Regions from separate parts of the Ruminococcus sp. AF20-12LB genome, predicted to be linked through region 3. Evidence: predicted binding sites of a transcription regulator. Region 3 holds the regulator's gene; each other region holds the start of a gene.

Region 1 (4,753 bases), on a different contig from region 3:
TTATCTTAAGTATCTGAACCTGGAGCTGAATTATGATTTTTATACAGTTGTTATTCTGGAGCTTGAAAATGCTCCGGATCTAAAAGCTGTTTACGGGATTGAAAAGTTTCAGATGGAGCTTTTCAACCTTCAGGATCTGATAACTGAGGAAACCGCTTCTCTTGATTTTGTGTATCTTCTCCCGGATATGGATGGCTATCTGTGCATTCTGGGACACAGCGGCTGTCAGTCCAACAGCTTCCGCCAGCTTACCAGCGGACTTATTTCCTCAATCGCAGATGCCTGCCAGCCACTGGGACTTTCTCTCAACGCAGGTATTGGAACAATTGTCCAGGATTTTTGGAACCTGAACCATTCTTATAAAAGCGCCGTACATGCACTGGAATACAGATTCTTTTTCCCGCATCAGAATATCTTTGACGGAAGAGAGGCTCTGGGTTCCGATCTGTCTGTTGCAGATTTTTCAGATACAAAGGAGGATGAACTGATCCGGCTTCTCTGCAAAAAGGATACCGCTGCCATAGATCTCTGGTTTCAGAATTTTTCCGACTGGCTCACTCAGAAATTTCGCACAAAGAATTTCGCTTTCATACAGATCTATTCTCTTCTCGGCCGGATCCTGAAATTTTTCTATGAATTAAATCTGGATACTCATGACCTGGAAGCTAAAATTTTGTATGTTTACAACCACATAAATGAGTTTCATAATACGGAAGAACTATGTCAATGGCTGAAGGATCTATGCCATCTTTTATGCCGGAAGCTTGATTCCTCCATGAATGATTATCACCAGAAGCTCTGTGAACTGGTGATCTCCTATATCAACGAACACTACACTGACAATACGCTCTGCCTCAATGACATTGCCGCCTCTGCCAATGTAAGCCCTGCTTATTTAAGTGCTCTTTTCAAAAAAAATCAGGGGATCAGTATCAGCGACTTTATCACATCTCAGCGGATTTCCGCAGCCGCCCGTTACCTTTCTGCAACCAGTATGAGTCTGAAGGAGATCAGCCTGAAATGTGGTTATGCCAATCAATATTATTTCAGCACCAGCTTCAAAAAGAAAATGGGGATCACACCTTCCGCCTATCGTGAACAACATACATAACTTCTTCTCTTCTTTATAACAAAGTTACTGTCACAAATGCCAGTGCCCTTCTCCGGAATTTTACTTATAATCAATTAATAAAGAGGATCATCATATTTTTTCGAAGGAGGGATCGCTATGAAAAAATGGAAAAAAATCCTGATAAAAATTCTTCCCAAAAGCTCAGGCAAATACCCTTAACTCACTTCTCTATTTAATTATTCCATAGAAATGCCCCTGACGCTGACAGCCAGGGGCATTGTATCGTCAGCTGCTTTGCAGCCTATTCCGTTAATTCTTCCAGATTCTTTTTTAATTCGAGCATCTTGTCTCTCAGCTCTGCAGCCTGCTCAAAATTCAGGTCTGCTGCAGCAGCACGCATCTGCTTCTCTACCTGGGCGATTACCTTCGTCAGTTCTTTGCGGTTCATGGATTCCGGATCCTTCTTAAGCTTCACTTCTGTCTCTGCCACCTTCTTCGAGACAGCGATCAGATCACGGACTGCCTTCTTGATCGTAGTCGGAGTGATGCCATGCTCTCTGTTGTAAGCCTCCTGTATCGCTCTCCTTCTTTCAGTCTCCGAGATTGCTTTTTCCATGGATTCTGTCATGTTATCCGCATACATGATCACATGTCCTTCGCTGTTCCGGGCAGCACGACCGATAGTCTGTACCAGAGATGTTTCAGAACGAAGGAAGCCTTCCTTATCTGCATCCAGGATCGCTACCAGCGTGATCTCCGGAATATCCAGCCCTTCTCGCAGAAGGTTGATACCGACCAGCACATCAAACACATCCAGGCGCATATCTCGGATGATCTCCGCACGTTCCAGAGTGTCAATGTCTGAATGGAGGTATCGGACACGGATTCCCAGATCTTTCATATAATCGGTAAGGTCTTCTGCCATACGTTTGGTCAGGGTCGTGATCAGGACTTTGTTTTTCTTTTCAATTTCCTTATTTACTTCCGCTACAAGATCATCGATCTGTCCTTCGATCGGACGCACCTCCACCTTCGGATCAAGAAGCCCTGTAGGACGGATGATCTGCTCTGCACGGAGAAGCTCATGGTCATATTCATATTCTCCCGGTGTCGCAGATACAAACATTACCTGGTCAAGCTTGTTCTCGAATTCATCAAAGCTCAATGGACGGTTGTCCTTGGCAGATGGAAGTCGGAAGCCGTAATCTACCAGGGTCTGTTTACGGCTCTGATCACCGGCATACATACCGCCCACCTGAGGAACTGTTTTGTGAGACTCATCTATAATAAGTAAAAAATCATCTCCGAAATAGTCCATCAGCGTATACGGCGGCTGGCCCGGAGCCAGTCCTGTAAGATGTCTGGAATAGTTCTCGATTCCGGAACAGAAACCGGTTTCCTTCATCATTTCCACGTCAAAGTTGGTACGCTCTGCAATTCGCTGAGCCTCGATCAGCTTGTCCTCACTTTTGAAATATCCCACCTGCTGCTTCATTTCTTCCAGGATTGCATCTGCCGCACGGCGGATCTGCTCCTGTGGTACTACATAATGAGACGCCGGAAAAATAGCCGCATGGCTTTCCACGCTTTTGATCTCACCGGTAAGCACATCGATATCTGTGATCCGCTCAATCTCATCTCCGAAAAATTCCACACGCACTGCCCTGTCCGTGGAGTTTGCCGGAAAGATCTCCAGTACATCTCCCCGGACACGAAAGGTTCCTCTGTGGAAATCCATCTCATTTCTTGTATACTGAATGTCGATCAGCTGTTTGATAACCTCATCACGATCCTTCTCCATTCCTGGGCGAAGAGAGATCATCATGTCAAAAAATTCCTGCGGCGCACCCAATCCGTAGATACAGGAGACAGAAGAGACCACGATCACATCCTTCCGTTCACATAAGGCTGCTGTGGCAGACAGGCGGAGCTTATCGATCTCATCGTTAGTGGACGCATCCTTGGCAATGTAGGTGTCTGTTGACGGGACGTAAGCCTCTGGCTGATAGTAATCGTAGTAGGAGACAAAGTATTCCACTGCGTTCTCAGGGAAGAATTCCTTGAACTCTCCGTAGAGCTGTGCAGCCAGTGTTTTATTGTGCGCAAGTACCAAAGTTGGCTTGTTTAACTTGGCGATAACATTCGCCATGGTGAATGTCTTACCGGAGCCTGTGACACCAAGCAAAGTCTCGAACTGGTTGCCTTCTTTAAAGCCCTTGACCAGTTTCTCAATTGCCTGAGGCTGGTCGCCTGTTGGTTTGTATTCGGAGTGTAATTTGAAATGATCCATACGTTTCTCCTTGTTATTCTGAAATTTGTGGATATGTAAATACTGCCTGTTACTACATGTAAAAAAAGTGTTTTTATCTTTATTATTCTTGCTTTTACAGTATATCATTCAGAGTAAAAAAAGTACAGAACAAGCGAATGTTTGTTCTGTACTTTTCATTATTAATTTATCCAAAAAGCTCCGGCTCATTCTCAATCAAATCTTCTGCCAGATATTTTGCATCCATATTTTCTATTCCATAACTGTCATTTGAAATTTGTTCAGCAAGTTTACTGGAATAATAAATATCAAATGCCTTTCGCAAATCAATCCCTTTCATTTCTGAAATTGCATTGATAATATCATTTTCCAAATTTTGCTTATAAACTTCTTCCAATTGCTTCTTATCTACCATTGTTTTCCACCTCATATGCTCTTTTAAAAGCGATCACTCGATTCAGTGTTTCCTGATTTACAATACAGATTTGATTATTCATCTTATAGTATCTCAATTCATCTAAAACTTTTTCCTTATCCCATAATCCTCTAAAATACATATCTACAGTCTTAAACACGTCATCATCCGCAACATTTCCTATAATAATGTCATATTCTTTATTTAACGGCTGTCCTTTTCTACATGCACATACAAAATCAAGCCATTTCTCATTTTCTTTTTCAAAAGATAATACCTTAAAATCATCCCATTCTTCAGATAATTCATAAACATTAACTATTGCAGCCTTTTCCTGTCTCATGCCCTTTCGGACTGCCCATTTCTTTGCCTGATTTTCGAAAGTTGTAATATAAAATCCCCGGCCAAAATCCAGATACTTTTTCGAATGTACTACGTCCGGACTTTTTATAATTTCTGTTGATCCATGATATACGATCATACATTAACTCCTTTTTCTCTCACATAATCGGTAATATCTTCTACCAAATATTCCTTTCCCTGTGTATGAAGAACATCGTAACATTTAATAATATAGTTATCCAAAATTCCGGTTGAATTTAATATTTTATACACTTTGGCTGGAGACATCTTCCACTTATCCGCAAGACTATACAGCATGAATATTGAAAAGCTCAATTCTTTTTTCTCACACATAATCACCACCAACCTTTCCGTCATATTTATATTTAGATTATAACAAGTATTTTATGTTCATACACTATATTTTTCATTATTCAAAAAAAGCAGGCAATGAAAAGTCACAAAATCTCTTCAGTCACCCGCTTTTCACCCATACTCTCGCCACTACCACTTCCACGATATTGGATGTTCAACCACCCACATACCCAAAATACAACTATTGGTTCTCTTTATAATCTTCAATATAAAAATAATGTTCTTGCTGTTTTCAGATCATTTCAGCTGTTTTCAGGCGATGCAACGACAGATCCCGTCT
Region 2 (4,753 bases), on a different contig from region 3:
ATGGATTTTGCAGAAATGTGAGTTACAAGGCTTGAACAGGAACTCTGTACACAAAATTTTTTCTTCCATTCTTTAAGTTGATGAAGTATAATGAGATATGAAAAATTGAGGTTTTTAATACTCGATTTCAAACAATCATTTTTATATAGCTGGAACTATGGAGGGCAAAAATGAATAATTTTTTACGAATGTGTTTGAATATAATTACACAAATAGGTCCCTATTTAGTTGTACTTCTTCTTTTGAAATATCTTGTAAATCTTCAACAAAAGAGAGCTAAAGAACGAGAGGAAGAACAGAAAAAGGGAATAATTAGGACGCATTATATAATAAAAACCGAAAAAGTACTTACTATGTTTTTTGTATTGGCGGTGTTTCTTTTTGGGGGAGCTACGGTAGCCAGTGCTATTCAACAAGATGATTTATTGCCACCAATTGGTTTTAGTATTTTCTTTATTGTTTCTTTAATCGGCTCATTGAATATGATTATGTGGAAACTGGAAGTGAACGGAGATGAAATCACATGGCGTTCAACTTTTGGAAGAAAGAGAACTTTTCGTTTTGGGGATATTACCTACTGCGAGAGAAAAAAAGGTTCTGTGCGTGTATATGTAAATGGGGAAAAGCTATTTACCATTGATAGTAATATCGATAAAGAAGAATTTATGGAAGATATAGAAAGAAGAAGAATCCCTGTAAAACCTTACTGGACAAATCAGCATAAGAAGAATCGTAAATGACATAGATTTTATAACAGTACGATGTTAGACAACTGAATATGACCGTCAAAGTCGGATGAAGAAACCGATGTATTGAGCGTAAAGCGATCATGCGTCGGTTTTTCTTATTTCATGAGCTGACAGAATTCCGACTGTATATCGCCTGTGAGGAAAGTATCGGAGACTATGGATTTTGCGGAAATGTGCGTTATAGGTAAGTAAAAAACTACTTGATAGAGCGTGAATTGAATTGTTCATATCGGTATGATATAATTTACTGAAATGAAGCAAGAAGGTGGACTTTTGTATGAAAAAATTTTTGAAAATATTGCTAATCATTGTAGGAATAGTTTTTTTGATTTTTGCAGCGCTGATATGTATTGGACTGTTTGTTGATTATGATGACCATATTGAAAATGGTCGTTATACTTATGTTCCGGAAGATGACAATAAAGACAATGCATATGTCGAATTCAATTTGAGTGATTACGATAAAAAGGATTCTGAACTCATATATTATAGTTCTGTCGAAGAAGCTATTTTGAATTCTCCTTTGAATGCTGAAAATGAAGAATTTTCTGTTCCAGAAGATTTTCTTAATCATGTTGATGAAATATTGCATATATGGAATGGCAAACAGTATGATACTATTTTCTATCGGGCAGGAAGTGATAACGATCCCGTTCAAGGTTTTGTGATTGCACGCTGCAAAAAAAAGATAGAAAATGAAAGTACACAATATGCGTTTGTAAATGCTACACCAGCTACCACTACACCAGATACCACTTATGGGGGAGACTTCAAAAAATTTATCCATTTATCTTTAACAATAAGTGATATTCAACAAGACTTAAATCCAAATTATCCGGATACCAGATTCGTTTTTGGCTATGCACATGATAAAGAAATTTACTCATTAGAAGTAGAAGGTCAAAAGCCAGATGGGATTATAGAATATGAAGAATATGGTAAAACGATGTATATGTGGTATTATAACGATTTGAAAAGCAATAAAAGAGGCGATTGTCTGAGCTACTCAGTAGATGTGCCAGAGTAATTTTTCAAATTGGCTAATCTGCCACAACTGAATATGACCGTCAAGGTCAGATGAAGAAACCGATGTATTGAGCGTAAAGCGATCATGCGTCGGTTTTTCTTATTTCATGAGCTGACAGAATTCCGACTGTATATCACCCGTGAGGAAAGTATCGGGGACTATGGATTTTGCATAAATGCGCGTTACAAGGCTTGAACAGGAACTCTGCACACAAATTTTTTCTTCCATTCGTTAAGTTGATGAAGTATAATGAAAAATAAGATAAAGTTAATTCTTGGAGGTGTTATTCATGTTTGGTTTTAAGAAAAATGAAAAGCCAACGCTCATTATTGAAGCAAAAGATCTAATGGAAATTATCAAGTCTGATTATGATAATGATATGGCTTTTACTCTTATTGAGTTTTCCTATAATGAGAAAAAATATGTGATGGGTTCCTGTGTTTTACCTGCTAACGCAGAGGAATGTAAAGAAAATATATCTTTTATATTTCAAGACAGAGTTTTTGAAAGTTTTGAGGAATTTCAAACTGCTATTATTATAGATAATAAAAACATCTTACAATTAGAAAAACCCCTTGAAATTTTAAGAGCAGGAATTATTGATAATGAGCCTATGCTGAAAACGCCATGGGGAGATAAAAGATTAGCTGATAAAGCTGTTAATAAATAGCGTGTCGCTTTGAAAGGAGTACAAATTTATGGCATTATTGATGTTTAGAACTTTTGGAGTGATTATAGTATCATTTATAGTCTTAATTATGTATGTTTTGCATAGAAAGAAAAATGGGAAGTTTATAAAACGAAAGGCTGTCAATGAAGAAGAAAAAATAAAATATCAAAAATGGGAAAAAATAATCAATGTGATGGCAGTTGTTGGGTTATTGATTCTCGGTATATTTATAACTGTTCCTTGTTGCTTGGATATACCTTATTTACTATCTAACAATTTAGTTGAAGTTACCGGAGAAGTTACACAAGGTGCAATGTCAGGAGAAAACTCTAATAGTGAAAGAAGAATACATATTAGAGATGAGAAAACTGGAGAAGAACATTCATTAAAATATTGGGGAACAGGTAGCGATTTAGGAGATAAGATAACTGTAAGGTATTTACCACACACAGAATATGGGTATGTAGTTGAATAGAATAAAAATAAATATCCTATTTTGTTTTGGGAAATTTGTAGATTACCTGTAATCTGCCACAACTGAATATGACCGTCAAGGTCAGATAAAGAAACCGATGTATTGAGCGTAAAGCGATCATGCGTCGGTTTTTCTTATTTCATGAGCTGACAGAATTCCGACTGTATATCACCCGTGAGGAAAGTATCGGGGACTATGGATTTTGCAGAAATGTGAGTTACAAGGCTTGAACAGGAACTCTGTACACAAAATTTTTTCTTCCATTCTTTAAGTTGATGAAGTATAATGAGATATGAAAAATTGAGGTTTTTAATACTCGATTTCAAACAATCATTTTTATATAGCTGGAACTATGGGGGGCAAAAAATGAATGATTTTTTACGAATGTGTTTGAATATAATTACACAAATAGGCCCCTATTTAGTTGTACTTCTTCTTTTGAAATATCTTGTAAATCTTCAACAAAAGAGAGCTAAAGAACGAGAGGAAGAACAGAAAAAGGGAATAATTAGAACGCATTATACAATAAAAACAGAGAAAACATTGACTATTATATTTGTTTTTGGAATTTTATTTACAGGAGGTTGTACTGTAGCAAGTGCTATCCAACAGGATGATATATTTCCTCCCTTGGTATTTGGCATTGCATTTGTTGTGTTTTTTATAGGCTCATTGAATATGATTATGTGGAAACTGGAAGTGGATGAAGATGAAATCACATGGCGTTCAACTTTTGGCAGAAAGAGAACTTTTCACTTTGAAGATATTACCTATTGCGAGAGAAGGAAAGGTTCTATGCGTGTATATGTAAATGGAGAAAAATTATTTACCATTGATAGTAATATTGACAAAGAAGAATTTATGGAGGACATAAAAAGAAGAAGAATCCCTGTAAAATCTTACTGGGCAAATCAGCATAAGAAAAATCGTAAATGACATAGATTTTATAACAGTACGATGTTAGACAACTGAATATGACCGTAAAGGAAGATGAAATATGAAAAAAGAGTTGAAACAAATATTGCTTATATGTTTATTTTTAATTATTGGTTGTGTACTTGGTTATTTTGTAGCACTTAATCAAATGAATCAACTTAGTGACCCTGAGTACATTGCGTTTTGGACAAGTCAAAATATGTCTGTTCCTGAACCATTAGGATTTACAAGAAGTATTCTTTCTTTTGGATTGCTTTTTGCTGGAATACCAACAGGTTTGATTTTTTATAGTGGTTTAGTTAAGAAATGGCTAACTCCTATCGCACCTAAAATTATAATTGGATTTGTTACTTTCCCGATTTATACACTTGCTGGAGTAATCGGTTCAATTCCTTTTATCATCTATAAAGGAATTTTTCTATTCAAAAATAATAGATGTAAATGACAACGAGCTTTTCAAGAGTAGGGTGTTTATCAACTACTTTTTAAGGCAACCACGCAAGGACGATCAGCTACATAGTTGGTCGTTTTTGTTTATCCATTTGCAGATTATCCGTAATCTGCCACAACTGAATATGAACGTTAAGGTCAGATGAAGAAACCGATGTATTGAGCGTAAAGCGATCATGCGTCGGTTTTTCTTTTTGCAAAATAGTCCGGTGGACTGTTTTGTAAAACCGAAGGAACTGACGGAGCTTGGGACGGGGCGAAGTCAGTTTGTTCGGGCGGGAGTACGGAGGGTGCAACCCTTTGTGCATGGGTACAGGGAATGCAATATCCCTGTGCAGGTCAAGGGCGGCAGCCTTGCCCAGTTAAGTGGCGTTTCGCCACTTAGTACTGGGTATTACTTGACGCAGAAAGCCGCAAGGAATCAGCTTCGCTGCCCTTCTCCCCTG
Region 3 (4,753 bases):
TTGCCATAGAGGATAATCCTCACTTTGAGCTGTCTCTGATCGAGATGCATGAGGAAGGTTATACGTATACTTACCGGACTCTGGAACAGCTGAATAAAGCGAATCCGGACACAGAGTATTATTTTATCATCGGTGCAGATTCGCTTTTTAATTTTGATACCTGGATGGAACCGGAACGCATTTGTCATGAAGCAGTACTGGTAGTGGCAACCAGAGATCATACTCCATTGAAGGAACTTGATCAGCAGATGCAACTTCTGTCACAGAAGTATAACGGGAATTTTATTCGACTGGATACCATGAATATTGATGTTTCCAGTGAACTGCTCCGTTCCTGGCATGAAAGCGGGCAGAGTCTCCGCTACTATGTTCCCCAGCCTGTGATTTCCTATATCGAGAAAAATGATATCTATAAAGGAAATGATTCAGATGGGAAAATATGATTTTATCAAAATAAAAAAGAAACTTTCCAAATATCTGGATGAGGCCAGATTTGAGCATACAATGGGGGTTATGTACACTTGTGCTGCGCTTGCCATGGTTTATGATTATGATCTGGAGGATGCACAGGCTGCAGGACTTCTTCATGACAGTGCAAAGTGTATTCCTAATAAAAAGAAACTGAAGCTGTGCAGCCAGCATGATATTCCGGTATCAGATTTTGAAAAGGATCATCCGTTTCTTCTTCATGCCAAACTGGGGGCTTATGTGGCCAGCAGTAAATATGATATTAAAGACGAAGAGATCCTGACAGCGATCACTTATCATACAACAGGAAGACCGGGAATGAGCCTTCTTGAGAAGATCGTATATATTTCAGACTATATTGAACCAATGCGTGACAAAGCTCCGAATCTTGCGAAGGTGCGAAAGATTGCTTTTGAAGATCTGGATGAGTGTATGTATGAGATTTTAAAGGATACACTGGAATATCTGGAGGAAAATCCCAAGGAAATCGACAGTACGACCAGGGATGCTTATGTTTATTATAAAGAACTCCATGACAGAAAAATGCAGGATGCAGCCAACAGACAGGAGGATTAAAATTCTATGAGTATCGAAAAAGAGATGGTCCGGATCGCCTGCAAGGCACTGGATGATAAAAAAGCAAAGGATATCAAGATCATTGATATCCATGAGGTTTCCGTGATCGCAGATTATTTTGTGATCGCAAGTGCTTCCAACCAGAATCAGGTACAGGCAATGGTTGACAATGCAGATGAAATGCTTGGCCGTGCCGGATATGAAGCAAAACAGATCGAGGGAACCAGAAACTCCAGCTGGGTCCTCATGGATTACGGTGATATGATCATCCATATCTTTGATGAGGAAAACAGACTTTTCTACGATCTTGAGAGAATCTGGAGAGACGGCAAGATTCTTGATACGGAAGAATTTCTTGGTGAGAATGAGTAAAATTCGTTATATTGGTTTACTGTAAAAATATTATGTAAACTAAAAAGGAAATCAAAAAGCAGAAGTTTTCTGCTGAAAAAGAAAAGAGAGATACCTTTGTGGGGCGGTACAGCCACCTTAAAGATATCTCTCTTTTTAGATCACATTACATTGGGATCAGTTGTTTATGCTTTCATGAAAAGAAACGAAATACACCAAATACTTTGCCGAGAATCTGCAGATTACCGGTAATGATGATCGGTTCCATATTGTCGTTCTCCGGCTGAAGTCGATAATAACCATTTTCTTTGTAGAAGGTCTTAACTGTTGCAGAATCATCGATCAGAGCAACCACCATGTCGCCGTTTTCTGCTGTTGCCTGCTGCTTTACAAGAACCTGATCTCCATCAAAAATACCTGCATTGATCATACTGTCGCCTTTGACAGTCAGCATGAAACTTTGTTCATTGGGCATATATTCAGCCGGGATCGGAAAGTAAGCATCGATATTTTCCACTGCCAGGATCGGCTGTCCGGCAGCAACAGTGCCTACAAGAGGAACATTGACAACCTCGCGGCGGACCAGATTGAAATTATCATCAATGATCTCGATCGCACGGGGCTTGGTGGCATCTCTGCGGATATATCCGTTTTTTTCCAGAGCTTCCAGATGGGAGTGAACGGAAGATGTGGATTTCAGGTTTACTGCTTCACAGATTTCACGGACGGAGGGCGGGAAACCTCTGTTAAGGATCTCGTTTTTCATATAATCCAGTATTTCCTGCTGCTTTTTACTGATTCTGCCATATGTCATGTGTACTTACCTCCCTGGGTTGATTTTATCTGCTGTCGACCATAATATGACAGCATCACGAAATTATATTTTAAATAGTATAACATACTTTTGAAAAAATAGCAAACGGATATTCGGAAAGTATGTTCGCACGTTTTAAAGCTTGTATTCATTTAAATAAAATGTTACAATAAAACGAACTTTAAGAGATGAACGATGTAAAGGAGGCATTCATTTGCCGGACAATAAAGTACATTCCGGAAAAACTCCGGGATTCTTAGCAAAGCTTCGTAAAATTTTTGGTCTGAACATTGGAACTGTAATGTTCGGAGCAATTTTTATCTATATGATCTTTAGTGTGATTCTTTATCTTACAGCTTCTCATATGGAATCTTATCAGGTTCCCTCCGGTCCGTTATCCATGAATGAGACATACACAGGGCTGGCGATCATGACAGAGAACGTAGTGCAGGCAGATGCAGGCGGTTACGTTACATATTACGCAAGGGAAGGTACCAAGATCAATGCCAACGGTGCTGTTTACAGCCTGAACAGCTCAAGATCTGCAGACAATGTAACCTCTCTGAGCAGAGAGGAACTGGCGGATATACGCAGTAATATGCAAAGCTTTTCCAAAGGATTTGATCCCAGCAAATTTAACAGTACCTATAGTTTTAAATATCAGCTCAATGGAAGCATCCTTCAGTATGCTTCAGATAGTTCGGGAGCTTCTTCTGCAAGTACGACGTCTGAAGATGGAGAAGAAGCCACAGTTACAACAATAGTTTCCAGTGATCCGAATATCCGCCGTGCGCAGACAGACGGGGTCATCCTGTATTCTACAGATGGCTACGAAACAAAAACCGTTGATAATGTCACAGCAGCTGATTTTGATCAGAATTCCTATCAGGAAACGGATCTGAAAACAGATGGACAGATAAAGGCCGGAGATGATATTTATACGATCATTACAGATGAACGCTGGAGTCTTTTGATCCCTTTAAGTGAGAAGCAGGCTGCTAATCTGAAGGAGCGTACATCGATCCGCGTCAAGTTCCTGAAAGATGATCTGACGCAGACAGGAGACTTTTCGATCATGGAGATCGATGGGGCTAAATATGGCAAGATCGATTTTAATAAGGGGCTGATCCGATATGCGTCAGACCGGTTTCTGGAAATAGAGCTTGTCACGAACAATGTGACAGGTTTAAAGATTCCGTTATCTTCTATCGTAACGAAGGAGTTTTATGCAATACCTTCCAAATATCTTACGACGGATGCTGAAACGCAGCAATCGGGATTTATGCTTTCCGGCAGAAATAAAAAGGGCAACAGTACGAGAACCTTTGTCAGTGCCGGTATCTATGGCCGTGATGAGATCACAGACAAAGAAACACAGAAAACAAGCTATATTTATTACGTAGACAAGAATAAATTTAAAGAAGGCGATGCTCTTGTTGATCCGGATAGTGGAGAGAAGTTTATCATCGGAGATACAGAAGTTCTGGAGGGAGTTTTCTGTATCAATCAGGGATATGCGGTATTCCGCCGGATCGAGATCCTGGATGAAAATGAGGAATATGCAGTTGTATCAAAGGAAACCTATAATGGGCTTGTCCGATATGACCGTATTGTGAAAAATGCAGATAAAGTAAGTGAACAGGATATACTTTACTAATTAAAGGAGGCTTTATATCATGGTAGCGGAAAATTTGGCACAGGTGCAGAAAAATATTAATGAATCCTGCAATAAAATAAACAGAGATCCGAATGAAGTCACACTGATCGCAGTAAGCAAAACCAAACCGGTGGAGATGCTGAAGGAGGCTTATGATGCCGGAGCACGTGTCTTTGGAGAAAATAAAGTGCAGGAGATTGTAGATAAATATGATCAGATGCCTTCAGATGTCAAATGGCATATGATCGGACATCTTCAGCGTAATAAAGTAAAATATATTGTGGATAAAGTTGCAATGATCCATTCTGTAGATTCGCTTCGCCTGGCCGAGACGATTGAAAAAGAAGCAGCGAAAAAAGCGGTTATCGTCCCGATCCTTATAGAAGTAAATGTAGCGCAGGAAGAAAGTAAATTTGGTCTGAAACCGGAAGAAGTTTTACCGTTTATAGAACAGATCGCAGATTTTTCACACATTCAGATAAATGGGCTCATGACAATTGCTCCCTATGTTGATAATGCAGAGGAAAATCGCGAAATTTTCCGTGAACTTAAGAAATTAAGTGTTGACATTGCTGCTAAAAACATTAATAATGTTATTATGAGTGTTCTGAGCATGGGAATGACCGGAGATTACATGGTTGCCGTGCAGGAGGGCGCTACGATGGTGCGGGTAGGCACTGGTATTTTTGGTGCAAGAAATTACGCATTATAAGACTAATAAGATTGGAGATTTAAAATGGGCGTTTTAGACAAGTTTTTAGATGCCATCAAACTGAACGACGATTATGACGATGACGAATTGTTAGATGATAGCCTTCTTGAGGATGAGGACGATTATGACGACGATTTCCTCGATGAAGATGATGATATGGAAGAGAAACCAAAGA

The links. The regulator LexA, encoded in region 3, represses DNA repair genes until DNA is damaged. The targets are predictions, from matches to a motif close to CNAACANNTGTTNG.
Region 1: the regulator LexA is predicted to act here: its motif matches at 3,493-3,506, upstream of uvrB (excinuclease ABC subunit UvrB).
Region 2: the regulator LexA is predicted to act here: its motif matches at 3,245-3,258, upstream of DWX61_RS06660 (DUF6560 family protein).

What each region holds. Positions count from the first base shown of each region.
Region 1 covers NZ_QUGH01000003.1:108,795-113,547, forward strand. The annotation lists gene DWX61_RS04865 (response regulator) at 1-1,111, shown strand, start outside; gene uvrB (excinuclease ABC subunit UvrB) at 1,374-3,362, opposite strand; gene DWX61_RS04875 (hypothetical protein) at 3,529-3,756, opposite strand; gene DWX61_RS04880 (DUF3990 domain-containing protein) at 3,746-4,237, opposite strand; gene DWX61_RS04885 (DUF3791 domain-containing protein) at 4,234-4,452, opposite strand.
Region 2 covers NZ_QUGH01000004.1:117,557-122,309, forward strand. The annotation lists gene DWX61_RS06640 (DUF6560 family protein) at 171-740, shown strand; gene DWX61_RS06645 (hypothetical protein) at 1,027-1,776, shown strand; gene DWX61_RS06650 (hypothetical protein) at 2,066-2,446, shown strand; gene DWX61_RS06655 (hypothetical protein) at 2,475-2,921, shown strand; gene DWX61_RS06660 (DUF6560 family protein) at 3,288-3,857, shown strand; gene DWX61_RS06665 (hypothetical protein) at 3,919-4,302, shown strand.
Region 3 covers NZ_QUGH01000005.1:93,452-98,204, reverse strand. The annotation lists gene nadD (nicotinate-nucleotide adenylyltransferase) at 1-443, shown strand, start outside; gene yqeK (bis(5'-nucleosyl)-tetraphosphatase (symmetrical) YqeK) at 430-1,044, shown strand; gene rsfS (ribosome silencing factor) at 1,051-1,416, shown strand; gene lexA (transcriptional repressor LexA) at 1,589-2,209, opposite strand; gene DWX61_RS08135 (biotin/lipoyl attachment domain-containing protein) at 2,424-3,866, shown strand; gene DWX61_RS08130 (YggS family pyridoxal phosphate-dependent enzyme) at 3,886-4,578, shown strand; gene DWX61_RS08125 (cell division protein SepF) at 4,603-4,753, shown strand, end outside.